DNA from 2 places in the Rhizobium sp. BK098 genome. Region 2 is predicted to be linked to the other one. Evidence: riboswitches for the same ligand, from Rfam matches in the RefSeq annotation. Region 2 holds a riboswitch; the other holds the start of a gene.
What was found. A riboswitch is a leader RNA that binds a small molecule or an ion and turns the genes downstream of it on or off. The one in region 2 is predicted to bind FMN.
Positions count from the first base shown of each region.

Region 1: linked by a shared signal. The riboswitch ahead of FHT73_RS02410 (6,7-dimethyl-8-ribityllumazine synthase) and the one ahead of ribB (3,4-dihydroxy-2-butanone-4-phosphate synthase) in region 2 are both predicted to bind FMN.

Region 1 covers NZ_JACHYY010000001.1:490,600-497,725, forward strand. Annotated here, with positions in the region: gene phnF (phosphonate metabolism transcriptional regulator PhnF) at 1-481, shown strand, start outside; gene FHT73_RS02405 (VOC family protein) at 521-871, opposite strand; gene FHT73_RS02410 (6,7-dimethyl-8-ribityllumazine synthase) at 931-1,407, opposite strand; FMN riboswitch at 1,497-1,642, opposite strand; gene FHT73_RS02415 (ATP-binding cassette domain-containing protein) at 1,749-2,810, opposite strand; gene FHT73_RS02420 (ABC transporter permease) at 2,822-3,610, opposite strand; gene FHT73_RS02425 (ABC transporter permease subunit) at 3,607-4,497, opposite strand; gene FHT73_RS02430 (ABC transporter substrate-binding protein) at 4,570-5,673, opposite strand; gene FHT73_RS02435 (MurR/RpiR family transcriptional regulator) at 5,862-6,734, opposite strand; gene FHT73_RS02440 (N-formylglutamate amidohydrolase) at 6,911-7,126, shown strand, end outside.
Region 2 covers NZ_JACHYY010000022.1:17,657-24,782, reverse strand. Annotated here, with positions in the region: gene FHT73_RS28240 (galactarate dehydratase) at 112-1,299, shown strand; partial or broken gene FHT73_RS28235 (MFS transporter) at 1,384-1,754, opposite strand; gene ribB (3,4-dihydroxy-2-butanone-4-phosphate synthase) at 1,833-2,465, opposite strand; FMN riboswitch at 2,575-2,716, opposite strand; gene FHT73_RS28225 (glucose 1-dehydrogenase) at 2,818-3,600, opposite strand; gene tpiA (triose-phosphate isomerase) at 3,660-4,397, opposite strand; gene FHT73_RS28215 (SDR family oxidoreductase) at 4,402-5,190, opposite strand; gene FHT73_RS28210 (sugar ABC transporter ATP-binding protein) at 5,212-6,690, opposite strand; gene FHT73_RS28205 (sugar ABC transporter substrate-binding protein) at 6,719-7,126, opposite strand, start outside.

The sequences.
Region 1 (7,126 bases), on a different contig from region 2:
GCTGTCGAAGCGCACCCGCTTCCACAAAAATCTGATCGAGCAAGGTTTCGAACCGGGCGGCGAGCTGCTCATTCACGAGATCGTGCCCGCGACCGAACGCGTCGCGGCCTATCTGAAGATCGCAATCGGCGCGCCGGTCATCCATCGTCGCGGCGTTATGACGGCCGACGGCATTCCGGTGGAATTGGGGGATTCCTACTATCCGGCCGAACGTTTTCCCGATTTCGATCATGCTAGATTGCGGCATCCGACAATCTCGGCGGCGCTCGCCAGCTATGGCGTCATCGACTACGAGCGCTTGTCGACGGAGATCGAGGCGCGTATGCCGACGGCCGACGAAGCGCGGATCCTGCGCCAGCCGAAATCCGCGCCGCTGCTGGTGACGCGCAAGGTGGATGCGGATACCGACGGAGTGCCGATCACCTATTCGGAATCGGTCTGGCCGGCCGAGCGCACCACATTCAATCTCGATCTGCGGTGAGAGTGCCGGGGAACCCTTGAGGCTCTCCGCGAGCTTGAATTAGCGGTGGGAAAGGATGTTGACGACTTTGCCAAAAGGGTCGCGGACATAGAAGCGGCGGACACCCCACGGCTCGTCCGTGAGGTCGTACAATATGCCGAAGCCCATGGAGGTGGCACGCTGATAGAGCGTGTCGACATCGTCGACTTCGATGGAAAGGTCGGGGACGAGCGTTCCCGAACCGCCTTCGCTGGCGACGCTGATCTGCGGCACAGTTGCCGCTTCGGAGGCGAAGGTCAGGATCCAGCCGTGATCCATGACGATGTCGAGGCCGAGCAGGTCATGATAGAAAAGACGAGCCGTGTCTGGATCAGCTGCCGGCAGGTTCGGGATGATGCGTAGGACGGTCACTGACTTCCTCCCTGGTGGACATGGAGGCGGGCCTTCGCCGCGCCTCCATCTATGTTGGATCAGACCGTGACTGCGGGGAGCAGTTTGGCGCGCTCCGAAAGGATGTGGCGGCAGGCGCTGGCGACTTCACGGCCCTTGATGATGAAATGTTCCTTGAAGAACTGGATATGCGCTTCCGATTCCTGGAAGTGATGCGGCGTCAGGACCGCCGACAGGATTGGCACACCGGTATCGAGCTGGACGCGCATCATGGCATCGAGAACCGTATTGGCGACGAATTCATGGCGATAGATGCCGCCGTCGACAACGAAAGCGGTGGCGATGATCGCGGAATAACGGCCGTTGCGGGCAAGCGTCTGAGCGTGCAGCGGAATTTCCAGCGCCCCTGGTACGTCGAAGATATCGATCGGCGGTGCGCCTTCGACCGTCTGCCATTCAGCAACGAAGGAATCGACCGAGCGATCGACGATATCGGCGTGCCAACGGGCCCGAATGATCGCAATGCGGCTCGGTTGAGTAGAAATCGAAATGGTCATGAATTGTGCCTTTCAAGGGTTGTTGTCAAATATCCCTTGGGCGAACACGCAACATCGCAGCACCCCTCGCGCGGAGGAGGTACGATCCTGCTTGCTCTCTTCCATCCGGACTATACCGTCGGCTCCGGCATCTCACCGGATCTGCTGACCCTTCCGAAATCCGGAAGGCGCTCGCGGGCTCGAGGAAACTCCCCATACCGCCGGTGGGGAATTGCACCCCGCCCTGAGAACGCGTGGACTATAGATGCTTTGCCTTATGGAAATCAAAGAAAAACGCCGGGGTTTTGGCCCGGCGTCTGCGAATAATTTTCCAAAATGACCCGGCGATGGAGGGCTCTTTCTCAGTCCTGAATGACGAGGAGGTCGGAGGAGGCAAAACGTAACGTCACCTTCTCACCAACACTCGGAGGCATCATGCCCGGGCTGTTGAACATGTCGAAGGAAATCGTGTTGCCGGCGACATTCATGCGGGTGCGGATGACCGAGCCCAGGAAATGTGCCGAGGAGACTTCGCCTGTGAGGGCTGTATCGCCCTTGGCCGATTCCGCCAGCGAACCGGCTTCCGGACGCAGGGCAAGCGATACGGTATCGCCTGGCTTATAGGCGGTCACCGACTGCTTCAGGGTCACGCCCTGATCGCCGATCATGATGCGGTTACTGTCGGGATCGACGACCTTGCCTTCGATCAGATTCAGCGTGCCGACGAAGGAGGCGACGAAACGGGTTGCCGGCTTGTTGTAGATTTCGAACGGCGTGCCGATCTGATCGGCGCGGCCTGCATTCATGACCACGATACGGTCGGAGATGGACAGCGCCTCTTCCTGATCGTGCGTCACGAAGACGGTGGTGATGCCGAGCTGCTGTTGGATGGCGCGGATTTCCTCGCGCAGCGAGATACGGATCTTGGCGTCGAGAGCCGAGAGCGGCTCGTCGAGCAGGAGCACCTGCGGCTTGACGGCGATGGCGCGGGCGAGCGCCACGCGCTGCTGTTGGCCGCCGGACATCTGGTATGGATAGCGGCCTGCGAGATGATCGAGCTTGATGAGAGCCAGCATCTCCTTGACGCGCTTGTCGATGTCGGGCTTCGCCATGCCGGCGACCTTGAGGCCGAAGGCGACGTTGTCATGCACCGTCATGTTCGGAAACAATGCGTAGGCCTGGAAGACCATGCCGATATTGCGCTGGTTCGGTTTCAGCGCCCGCTGGTCCTTGCCATTGATCGACAGGGTGCCGGCGGTCGGCGTTTCGAAACCTGCGATCATGCGCAGCACGGTCGTCTTGCCGCAGCCCGACGGTCCGAGGAAGGAGACGAATTCTCCTTTCTCGATTTGCATATTGAAATCATGGACGACGTGAATGTCGCCGAAGGACTTCTTGATGTGGGTGAGTTCGAGAAAAGCCATGGTGAGAAGCCTTACGCCTTAATCGGAGCGGATTTTGAGAAACGGGAAACGAGCTGCAAGAGGCCCATGCTGAGCCAGGTAACGGCAAGCGCGATGATGGCCAGGGCAGAGGGCTCGTAAGCTCTATTGGCGCCCATGAGCTGCATGTAGGGCCCGAATGCCGGACGGTTGAGCAGCGATGCCATGGTGAATTCGCCCATGACGATCGCAAGGGTGATGAATGCTCCGGAAAGCACACCGCTCATGACATTCGGAAAGATGCATTTGAACATGATGGTTGTCCATTTTGCACCAAGGCTTTCGGCAGCCTCCGTCAGCGTGCCGACATCAATGGTACGCATCGCCGTATCGACCGAACGATACATATAGGGCAGCGACAATACAATGTAGGAGCAGACGAGCAGAATGTTCGTCGTCGAATTATAGCCGGTCAACGGCAGGATCGACGACGAATTATAGAGCCGCAGATAGCCGAAAACGATGACGATGGCCGGAATGACCAACGGCATCAAGGTGATGAATTCCACGACAGGGCGGAGCTGCGGCAACCGCAACCGCACCCAATAGGCCGTGGGCACAACGAGCAGCATACCGAAGATAATGGTCAGAAGCGCCATCAACATCGAGAAACCAAAGGCCGTTATGAAACCGAAATCTGAAAAGACGGAGGCATAGGCGTCAAAGCTGTAAGCGTTGCGCCGCATGCGCAGCGAGAACTCCAGCGTACCGATGAGCGGCACCAGGAAGTAGATGAGGCCGATGGCAACGGCGATCCAGGCGAAGAATTTTTGCAGCTTCATTTCTGCCACCGTTCAGCGCGCATGCGCATCAAGATATAAATGACGTTCGAAATACCCGTAATGACGATCATGCCGAGCGCGAGCGCATAGCCAAGATTGGCATTGTGCAGCACGTCGCCGCGGATCTGCGCATAGAGTACGATGGGAACGATATTCAGCGAGCTGCCGGTAAGTGCAATTGCAGTCGCGATGGCGCCGAACGAATTTGCAAACAGCAGCAGCGTCGTGCCAAGCAGGCTCGGCCAAAGGATCGGCAAGGCAACCATCCGCCAATATTGTCCATTGGTTGCGCCTAGAATGGAGGCAGCTTCTTGCCATTCCTTCTTCATGCCGTCGAGCGCAGGCGTAATGATCAGCACCATCAGCGGAATCTGGAAGTACATGTAGGTAATGGTCAGGCCGAAGAAGCTCAGCAGGTTGAAGCCACTGCCGTAGAGGTTGAAGCCGAAATGAGCGAGCAATATCGTGACCAGACCCTGGCGGCCGAGCGTGGCGATGAACGAGAAGGCCAGCGGCACGCCGGCGAAATTCGATGCGACCCCCGAGAAGGTCAGGAAGGCGTGACGGATCCAAGTGGGAAGCCCGCCAAGGACCAGCGCCCAAGCCAGGTAGAAGCCGATGATCGCGCCACCGAGCGCCGAAGCGACCGAGATTTTGATACTGATCCAATAGGCGCTCATGATCGTCGGCGTGAACAGGTCAGCGATGTTCTTGAGCGTCAGGCTGCCGTCCGGCGTCAGAAAGGCGCCTGCTATCAAATAGATTGTAGGAAGAATTAGGAACAGCAGCGCGAAGATCAGGAAGGGTGCTATTCCCAGCCAATCGATAACCACACGCTTGTTGATCATCGGGGTGGAACTGACCGTTGATGTTGTGGCGATGCTCATGATTGGCCCAATCCGCGGCGTCAGAAAAACGGAAACCTCCCCGCCGAAGCGGGGAGGTCATGTCAGGTCAAATTACTGTACGTTCGAACCGACGACAGAATCCCACTTGGTGGTGATGGCGGTCTTGCCGGCAGCCTGCTCGTCGAGCGTCGGGAAGACTGCCTTTTCATAGGCGGCAGCCGGCGGCAGCTTGTCGAGAAGCTCCTGCGGGACCTTCTTGTTCTTCGCCAGATCGTTGAAGCGGATCGGGTGGCAATAGCCCTTGAGCCAGCCGATCTGGCCTTCGTCGGAATAGAGGAACTCCATCCAGAGCTTGGCAGCATTCGGATGCGGCGCGAAAGCCGAGATTGCCTGGACGTAGACACCTGCGATAACGCCCGAAGCCGGAACGGTGACGTCAACAGGCGGGTTGCCGTTCAGGCTGTCGCGCCAGGAAAGACCGTTGTAATCCCAAGCAACGACGATCGGGGTTGCGCCCTGAGCCAGCGAAGCGGACTTGCCGATGACCGGAACGAAATTGCCGGCCTTGTTCAGCTTTGCGAAGTAGTCGAGACCAGCGGCGCCGACCTTGACTGCATCCTTCTCGCCAGCGGCGAGACCGGCGGCGTAGACGGCCTGAACGGCCTGGTTCGAGGTGCGCGGGTCGCCGGCGAGCGAAACGGTGTTTGCATATTCCGGCTTCAGGAGGTCAGCCCAGTCCTTCGGCGGGTTCTTCACAACGTCCTTGTTCACGACGAAGGAGAGAACGCCGTAGTAGTCGCCGTACCAGTAGCCTTCGGCATCCTTGGCGCTGTCCGGAATCGAATCCCAGGTGGAAACCTTGTAGGGCTGCAGCAGGCCTTCCTTCTTGGCCGTCGGGCCGAAGGAGAGACCAACGTCGATCACATCAGGAGCCTGCGGGCCGGTGTTACCCTTGTTGGCGCGGATTGCTTCGACTTCATCGCCCGAACCAGCATCCGGATTCAGTTCGTTGACTTCAATGCCGTATTTTGCCTTAAAGGCAGAGATCAGATCGCCATAACCGCACCAGTTGTGGGGCAGGGCGATGGTGGTCAGCGTGCCTTCCTTCTTGGCGGCAGCGATGAGATCGGCGCTCGGTTCCGCGGCGGCAATAGCCGTCGAAGCGACGAGCATCGCCGTGGAGATTGTCAGAAGACGATGAATTTTCGAGATCACTGCATTTCCTCCTTTTGGGTTTTCAGTGTCTGGCGTTGCTGTTAATGACGTTACATGAAGGTTGTGTGACGACTTCAAAGCGTTGGGTTTGCTGAAAACGCAGTCGATTTTTGCTTCTAATCGACAAGTATGACAGTCGCTGTATTCCACATCCTCCAGGAGCTGTTATTTTCTGTTTTCATTCCCCTTCAGCTTAGCTTGCGAAACAGCTTGGTTTGTTCGAAAAGACCTTCCAGTGTCTTCATGCGCTCGCTCGTTTCGTCCCATGTCGAGCTTTGGACGGCTTCGATCAGGGCTTCGACGATGAACAGGGTAACGACCGATGAATCCCAGGCGGATGGCGCCTCGATTTGCACGCGGAACGTGTGCTTGGCGTGTTTGGCGGCCGGAGTTGCCCACTGATCGGTGAAGACGATGATTTCAGCGCCATGGCGGCGGGCAGCCGCCGCGAGATTGACCATTTCCTGCTCGTAGCGCCTGATATCGAAGATGACGAGCAGGTCGCCCGGATTCATGTTCAGGACATATTGCGGCCATGCGCTTGAGTTCGAAGAAAGCAAGGTCGTATTCGGTCGGATGACCTGCATATGAGTGAAGAAATATTCGGCAAGCGCCCCGGTGATGCGGCCGCCTACGAAATAAAGTGCGCGTTTTCTCTCCGACAGCAGTGCCGCGACGCTGTCGAAGGTTGCCACGTCGAGATCCGACAGGGTCTGCCGCAGATTGCCTGTGATGGTATCGGCAAAGCGATTGAGGATATGCGTACCCGGAGCGTTCGACGCCCAGCGATCGTGCTTTGTCAGCGGGTTGGAGATCGTCGCTTCTACTTCCTGATGAAGATGGGCCTGGAAGTCCGGATAGCCTTTGTATCCGAGTTTCTGCACCATGCGCGCGACTGTCGGGGTCGAAACCCGTGCATTCTCGGCGACGGTGGTGATGCTACCCAATCCGGAAACGGGATAGTTGTCGAGCAAGCTCTTGGCGAGCTGCTTTTCGGCGCGCGTTAAAGTGTCAAAGCGCGCATTGATCACGTCCGAAACTGTCTTCGACGCATTGCTCACTCGATTTTTGCTCCCCAAACGGTCTGATGCCGTTTTCTTTCCAGGATATAACAACGCTGTCACAATTCGAGTCAATGTCATAAATGAAGAAATAATTTCAGTTTCCAGTTGACAGCAGGGAAAACCTGAAGAATTCTTTTCTTATAAAGATTTTATTAATCGGCACTGGGGCGTCTCTGATGCTTGCGCAGCAAGGCATTTTGTCGAAGGCGGACGGCGATTGCGTCGCGGTCGAAAGACCGGACGGAAGCAGCGCAGTTTTGCTCGTTTGCGAGCATGCCTCGCGTGAGATTCCCGAGCGGTTCGGCGATCTCGGGCTTTCAGCCGAGGCGCGTTCCAGCCACATCGCCTGGGACCCGGGCGCACTCGCGGTTGCAAGGAGAATCTCCGCG
Region 2 (7,126 bases):
AGGCCGGAACGCTTATTTGCCGCGCTCGGATTTCGCCGCAGCACGGCAAGGATCTCCCCACCTGCGGCACCTCCCATGCCGCATTTATAACCACCGATAGAAGGAAGTAAGATGAAGATCGACCGCATGCGGGTATTCATGACCCGCGACAAGGATCGCCCGCGCGTCATCGTGGCGCTGGACACCGACGACGGATTGACCGGCTGGGGCGAGTGCTACAATCACGGCCCGGATTTGGCGCTGCCGCCGATCCTCGACTATCTCTATGGCTTCATCGGCGGCCAGGATCCGAGCCGCATCGACTATCTCATCAACCTCTTGATCCAGCAGAGCCGCTTCCCGCCGGGCGCGCTTGGCCTTTCGGCGATCTCCGCGCTCGACCATTGCCTTTGGGATCTCTCGGCAAAGGCTCTCAATGTCCCGGTCTACAAGCTGCTCGGCGGTGCGGTGCGCGATCGCATCAAGGTCTATGCCGGCGTTTACACCGCGCCGGACGCGCCGGCGGCCCGCGACGAGCTCGATCGACTGAACGCCGAATGGGGTTTTACCGCCTTCAAGCTCAGCCCTTGGCGCATCGACATGCACGCCCATCGCTGGGGCAATGTCGTGAAGGCATCGGCTGACTATTTTCGCTCGCTGCGCGAGACCGTGCGCGACGATTATGAGATCGCCTTCGACGCCCATGCCAAGATCTTCGAGCCGATCGCCGCCCGCCAGCTTGGCAATGCGCTGGCGCCCTATGACCCGCTCTTCTACGAGGAGCCGCTGCGTCCGGAAAACATCGAGATGTGGGGCGAACTGAAACAGGGCCTCAATTGTGTGCTCGCGACCGGCGAGTCCCTCTATAACCGCAACGAGTTCCTGCGTCTGCTGCAGGTCAAGGGCGCCGACCTCATCCAGCCGGATATCTGCGTGGTCGGCGGCATCAGCGAGATGCGGCGCATCGCGACGATCGCCGAAGCGCATTTCGTCGGCGTCGCTCCACACAACCCGATGGGGCCGCTCGCGACCGCCGTCAATGTGCACTTCTCCGCCGCCGCGCAGAACTTCAAGATCCTCGAATACCGGCTGCCGAAAGGCCAAGCCTATGTCTATGGCGGCAACGAGGTCGAGCAGCGGCAAGGGGAGACCCGCTATGTCGTCGATCCCTATCTGCCGAAGGACGGCTATCTCGAGCTGAGGCCGGACCGGCCCGGCTGGGGCGTCGACATGGATGAGAAGGCCATGGAAGAGGAAGGCTATATTCATTGGCAGCGGCGCGTGCCGAAGCGTCCGGATGGTTCGTATGCCTTTGCGTGAGCTTGACATCAGCGTCACCTGAAAAATCGGGGCGGCCATTGGGGCGCCCCTCTTTGGTCGATGCCTTTAAAAGTATGAGCGCAATCATTTCACGCGTGCTGCGCCTGAATTGCCGAGATCTTCCGGACGCGGTATGCGCGGCACTATGCGCCCGATCACAAGAACCAGCAGCACCGCGATCACAAGGCAGGCAGCCAGGAAGAACATCGATGCGATCGTGCTGCCCGTCGCATCCTTGATCCAGGGCACGACATTCTAGACGATGAAGCCGCCGAGATTGCCGACCGAATTGATAGCAGCAAGACCCGCGGCAGCCCCTTTCCCTGCAGGAAGCGCGACGGCAAGCTCCAGAACACCGGCTGGCCCGCGAAAATGCCGGCTGCCGCGATGGAGGGGAAGATGCACGGAGGCGTTGCTATCCGTGCACTGTGTCGAGCGATCACATTATTAGCACTGCGCTTAAGCGCATAAGAGGCAGAGCGCACCGGATTGCAGTAGCGCTGCGTTGCCACCGCCGGCGACTGTTTGAGACTTTACGCTGCCCTGATCTTCGTCTCTGCATCGCGATCACGGTAAGCGATCAGATCCTCAATGGTGATAAGATGGAGGCCATGCCGCTCGGCGAACACTTCAAGGTCGGGAAGGCGCGCCATGGTACCATCGTCTTTAGCGACCTCGCAGATGACTCCGGACGCGGAAAGGCCAGCAAGCCGGGCAAGATCGACAGCAGCCTCAGTGTGCCCCGGCCTTCCGAGTACACCTTCGGGATGAGCGCGCAACGGGAAGATATGGCCGGGTCGGGCGAAGTCCTCAGGACGCGCACCCTTCGTCACCAAGGCGCGGACGGTCGCAGCGCGGTCAGCCGCCGAGATGCCCGTTGTCGTCTCAGGGATATAGTCGACCGAAACGGTGAAAGCGGTCTTCAGCATCTCGGTGTTGTTAGGCACCATCAAGGGAATGTCGAGTTCGTCCAGCCGCTCGCCTTCCATCGGCACGCAGATCAGACCGCGCGCATGGTTCATCATGAACGCGATGGCCTCCGGCGTGATCAATTCCGATGCGACGAGCAGATCCCCTTCATTTTCTCTGTCGCGGTCATCGACCACAACCACGATTTCACCACGGCCGATCGCGGCGATCGCATCTTCAATTCGGGAAATTGCCATTTCAATGCCTTTCAAGGGTTAACCGCTTTAGCGGCCGCATGACCAATGACGGCCACAAATATCCCTTGGGCGAACAGGCGTAGGAACGTCGCAACCCGCGACGCCCGCTGCATGCTCTCTTCCATCCGGACTATACCGTCGGCCCCGGCCTCTCACCGGATCTGCTGACCTTCCGTTCGCGGAAGCGCTCGCGGGCTCCGGGTTTCCCCGATACCGCCGGTGGGGAATTGCACCCCGCCCTGAGAACAAATCTAACATAAGGGACCGGACCTCATCTTTGCAAGAGGGCCACGCCACCTTCCAACTTCCGAACCTTGCGATGCGATCGAACACACCGTTCTGGAATAGTGAATTACGACATGATCAGTCCGCCGTCGACGTTAATGGTCTGGCCGGTAATATAGGCAGCATCGTCGCTCGCAAGGAAGGTCACGAGGCCGGCCACGTCTTCGCCGGAGCCTGCGCGCTTCATCGGAATGCCTTCGACCCATTCTTTCATCAGTTCGCCGGGGCCGTAGTTGCCGAGCAGCTTGCCCCAAGCCTGGTCGTTATAGGCCCACATGTCGGTTTCGATGATGCCTGGGCAGAAAGCGTTGACAGTGATTTTCTGCGTGGCAACTTCCTTGGCGAGGCTCTGGGTGATGCCGACGACGCCCATTTTTGATGCGGCATAGTGCGGCGTATAGATGAAGCCGGCGCGAGCCTGCCCGGACGCTGTATTGATGATGCGGCCACCGCGACCATGCTTGCGCATCCGGGCGATCGCTTCCTGGGCGCAGAGAAATACGCCCTTCGTGTTGACGGCCATTACCTTGTCCCACTCCCCTTCGGTCATGTCCTCGATCTTGGCGATGGTGATGACACCGGCGTTCTGGATGGAAACGTCTACTGTGCCAAAGGCCTGTTCCGCTGCGTCATAGAGCGCGATGACGCTTGACTTGTCGGTAACGTCGCCGACGAAGGGGATCGCCTTGCCGCCGTCTGCCTTGATCTGCTCGGCAACTGCATGAACGCTGTCTTCGTTGGCAGAGACAACGAGGTTCGCGCCCTCGCAGGCAAAGCGTTTGGCAATCGCGGCACCGATGCCACGGCTTGCGCCGGTTATGACCACCGTCTTGTTTTCGAAGCGTTGCATTCTCTTTTCCTTCCAGGATGCGGCTGTACGCGCTCCTCAACCGGAGTGCCCGCTCAAATTCACGTGGCTGCCAGAACAATCTCGGCGAAGTCCGACGCATTCAACGAGGCGCCGCCGACCAGAGCGCCATCCACATTGCGCAATCCGAAAATCGCCGCAGCATTGACGCCTTTGACGGAGCCGCCATAGAGGATCCTAACGGCACCGCCATCGTGTCCGAAACGCTGCTCGAGCCCCTTGCGAATGGTGGCATGGACCTCTTCGATCTGTTCATGCGTCGGCACCAGACCGGTCCCGATCGCCCAGACGGGTTCGTAGGCGATGACGAGGTTGCGGCTGTCGGTTTCACCCGGGACGGACCCCGCCAATTGCTCGTTTACCACTTCGATTGCCCGCCCTTCGTCGCGCTCGTGGCGCGTCTCGCCGATGCAGACGATGGTCGTCAGACCAGCGCGATGGGCGGCTCTTACCTTTGCAAGCACAATCTCGTCATCCTCGCCGTGAGAGACACGACGCTCGGAATGCCCGAGGATAATGTAGCGCGCGCCGCTGTCGGCGAGCATTTCGGCAGAAACATCGCCAGTGAAGGCTCCGTTCGCCTGCGCGTGGCAATCCTGCGCTCCGACCGAAAGGGGCGAGCCAACGGCCTGCCGAACAGCGCGGTCAATCAGCGTAAAGGGCGGGCAGACGACGATATCGCAGGCCGCACTACCCGTTAGCCCCTTCAGCGCCTCGATCTCTGCCAGGGAGGAAACGAGACCGTTCATTTTCCAATTGCCCGCAATCAGCTTTCGCATGGCATCACCAGCAGCAGAAGCCGCCGTCGACGAGCAGGTCGACGCCCGTCACGAAGCTTGCGGCCTCGGACAACAAGAAGACTGCCGGACCGACCATTTCATTGACGGATGCCATGCGCTGCATCGGAGTCTGCTCTTCGAAGAGCTTCGTCTGATGAATCATTTCAGGCCGCGTATTCATCGGCGTTGCCGTATAGCCGGGCGATATGGTGTTGACGCGGATGCCGCGGTCGACCCACTCCATGGCAAACGACTTCGACAGGTGGATCACACCTGCCTTGGACGCATTGTAATGCGCCTGGCTGAGCCCCCGGTTGACGATGACGCCGGACATGGAGGCGATGTTGACGATCGAGCCGCGGCCATTCTTCAGCATGGCGCGCGCTTCTGCCTGGCAAGACAGGAAGATGCCTTTCAGGTTGACGTCCATCAACGCCTGATATTGGTCTTCTTCCATTTCCTCGGCCGGGTTTGCGTTGGCGATGCCCGCCGCGTTCACAGCCAGCGAAAGAGGTCCGAGCTCAGCTTCGGTTCGGGCCACCGCATTGGCGAGCGATCCCTTGTTCGTGACGTCAGCGGCAATTTCGATCGAGCGACGGCCGGCAGCTCTGATGTGGCCTGCGGTTGTCGCTAAGCCGTCATCGCTGCGACGATCGAGAAGTGCGACGTCGGCGCCGCATTGCGCAAGGCCGATGGCGATACGTTGGCCGATACCGCTGCCGGCGCCGGTAACGATAGCCACCTGGCCGCTGAGATCGAATAGTTTCGGTGCATTGAGAGTGACGTCCGACACCGCTCTTCCTTTCTGTCTTGTTTAGATTGTCGCCAGTTCCATGACGGAGACGTCGTTGGCCTCGTCCCGGTTCAAAATGCCCGCCTGTTTGCCCTGCGCCAAAACGAGGATGCGGTTCGAAACGCCGAGGATCTCCTCGAGGTCCGAGCTGACGACGATGACCGCAACGCCCTGTTTAGCGAGGTTGACGATGATGTCGTAGATACCGGCGCGAGCGCCGACATCGATGCCGCGCGTCGGCTCATCCAGTACGACAACCTTAGGATCGCGCATCAGCCACTTGGCGATGACGACCTTCTGCTGGTTGCCGCCGGACAGATCCGAGGCAAACTGCTCGGCGCGACCCTTGACGCCAAACTTGGCGACCGCTTTATCGGCGAAGGCACGCTTGACTGCGGAAGTAATCCACCGCCCGCCCAGCTTGTCGAGATTGGCGTAGATAATGTTTTCGCCGATCCTGTGCGAAACGACGAGGCCTTGTTGCTTGCGGTCTTCGGGGACCATGACGATGCCGCGGGCAATCGCGTCTGCAGGACTGCGCAGCTTCAGGGCTTCGCCCTCCAGCCTGATCGTGCCGGAACTGACGGGATCGGCACCTGATATCGCCCGCACGAGCTCGGTGCGTCCGGCGCCGACGAGACCGGCGATGCCAAGGATCTCACCCGCATGAACGTCGAAGCTGACATCACGGAAGGATTTTTCCGGCGACGATAGGCCGGAAACCTGAAGCACCGGCCGGTCGGTCGGTACTGGAAGTGTTGGGAATAAGCGATCGAGAGAGCGCCCAACCATGCTTTCGACGATTGTACGCACCTGCGTCGAGCTGTCGGCAAATTCGTGAACCCGCTCGCCGTCACGCAAAACAACGATACGGTCGGTGATCTTCTTGATCTCTTCCATGCGGTGCGAAATGTAGATGATGCCGACGCCCTCGGCGCGAAGCTTGCGCACCTGCTCAAAGAGAGCTTCCGTCTCGGCCCCGCCAAGGGCCGCTGTCGGCTCATCGAGGATCAGCAGCTTCGCGTTTAGCGCGAGAGCCTTGGCGATCTCGATGAGCTGCTGGTTGGCGGTCGACAGGCCCGCGACCTTGCGCGTCGCCGGAATGTGCAGGTTGAGCCGGGCGAGCTGTTCCTGAGCACGGCGAACCATCTCCTTGCGATCGACCACTCCATTCTTCATCGGCCAGCGGCCGATGAAGACGTTCTCGGCGATCGAAAGATGCGGCAGAAGCTGGAGTTCCTGGTGGATCAGCACCAAACCCTTGTCGATCGCCTCGCGTGGGGTGGCCGGGGCATAGGGCTGCCCCAGCCAGGTCATCGTGCCCTCGGAGGGTGTCCGCGATCCAGCAATGATGCCCGATAGCGTCGATTTGCCGGCGCCGTTTTCTCCGAGAAGCGCAACCACTTCGCCGGGATATACGTCCAGGTCCACGTTTTTGAGAACCTGAAGCACTCCGTAGCGCTTGGATATGCCCCTGAGGGAAAGAACCGGCTCGGTCACGACACTACCTCCTCTGGATATCGACTGATCACGGGTGGTTGGCGATAAAGCCAGCCACGTTTTCCTTGGTCGTCAGGGTCGCGTCGAGAAGCTGTACCGGCGGCACCTTTTCGCCGGCAACGAGCTTAACGGCATTTGCGACCGCATCGCGGCCCATCTTCTGCGTCTGCTGCGTAGCCGTCACGTCGAACACGCCCTTGCTCAGCGCTTCGAGCGCCGCGGTGTCGCCGTCAAACCCGCCGACGACGATTTTCTGGGAGGGATTGCCGACCTTGATTGCCTGGGCGGCGCCGAGCGCCAGAGCGTCGGCCTGTGCGAAGACGATGGAGATGTCCGGATTGGCCTGCAGCATGTTCTGCATGATCTGGAAGCCCTCGTCCTGGAACCAGTTGTTGGAATACTGTTCGGCGACGACCTTCACGTCCGGATTGGCCTT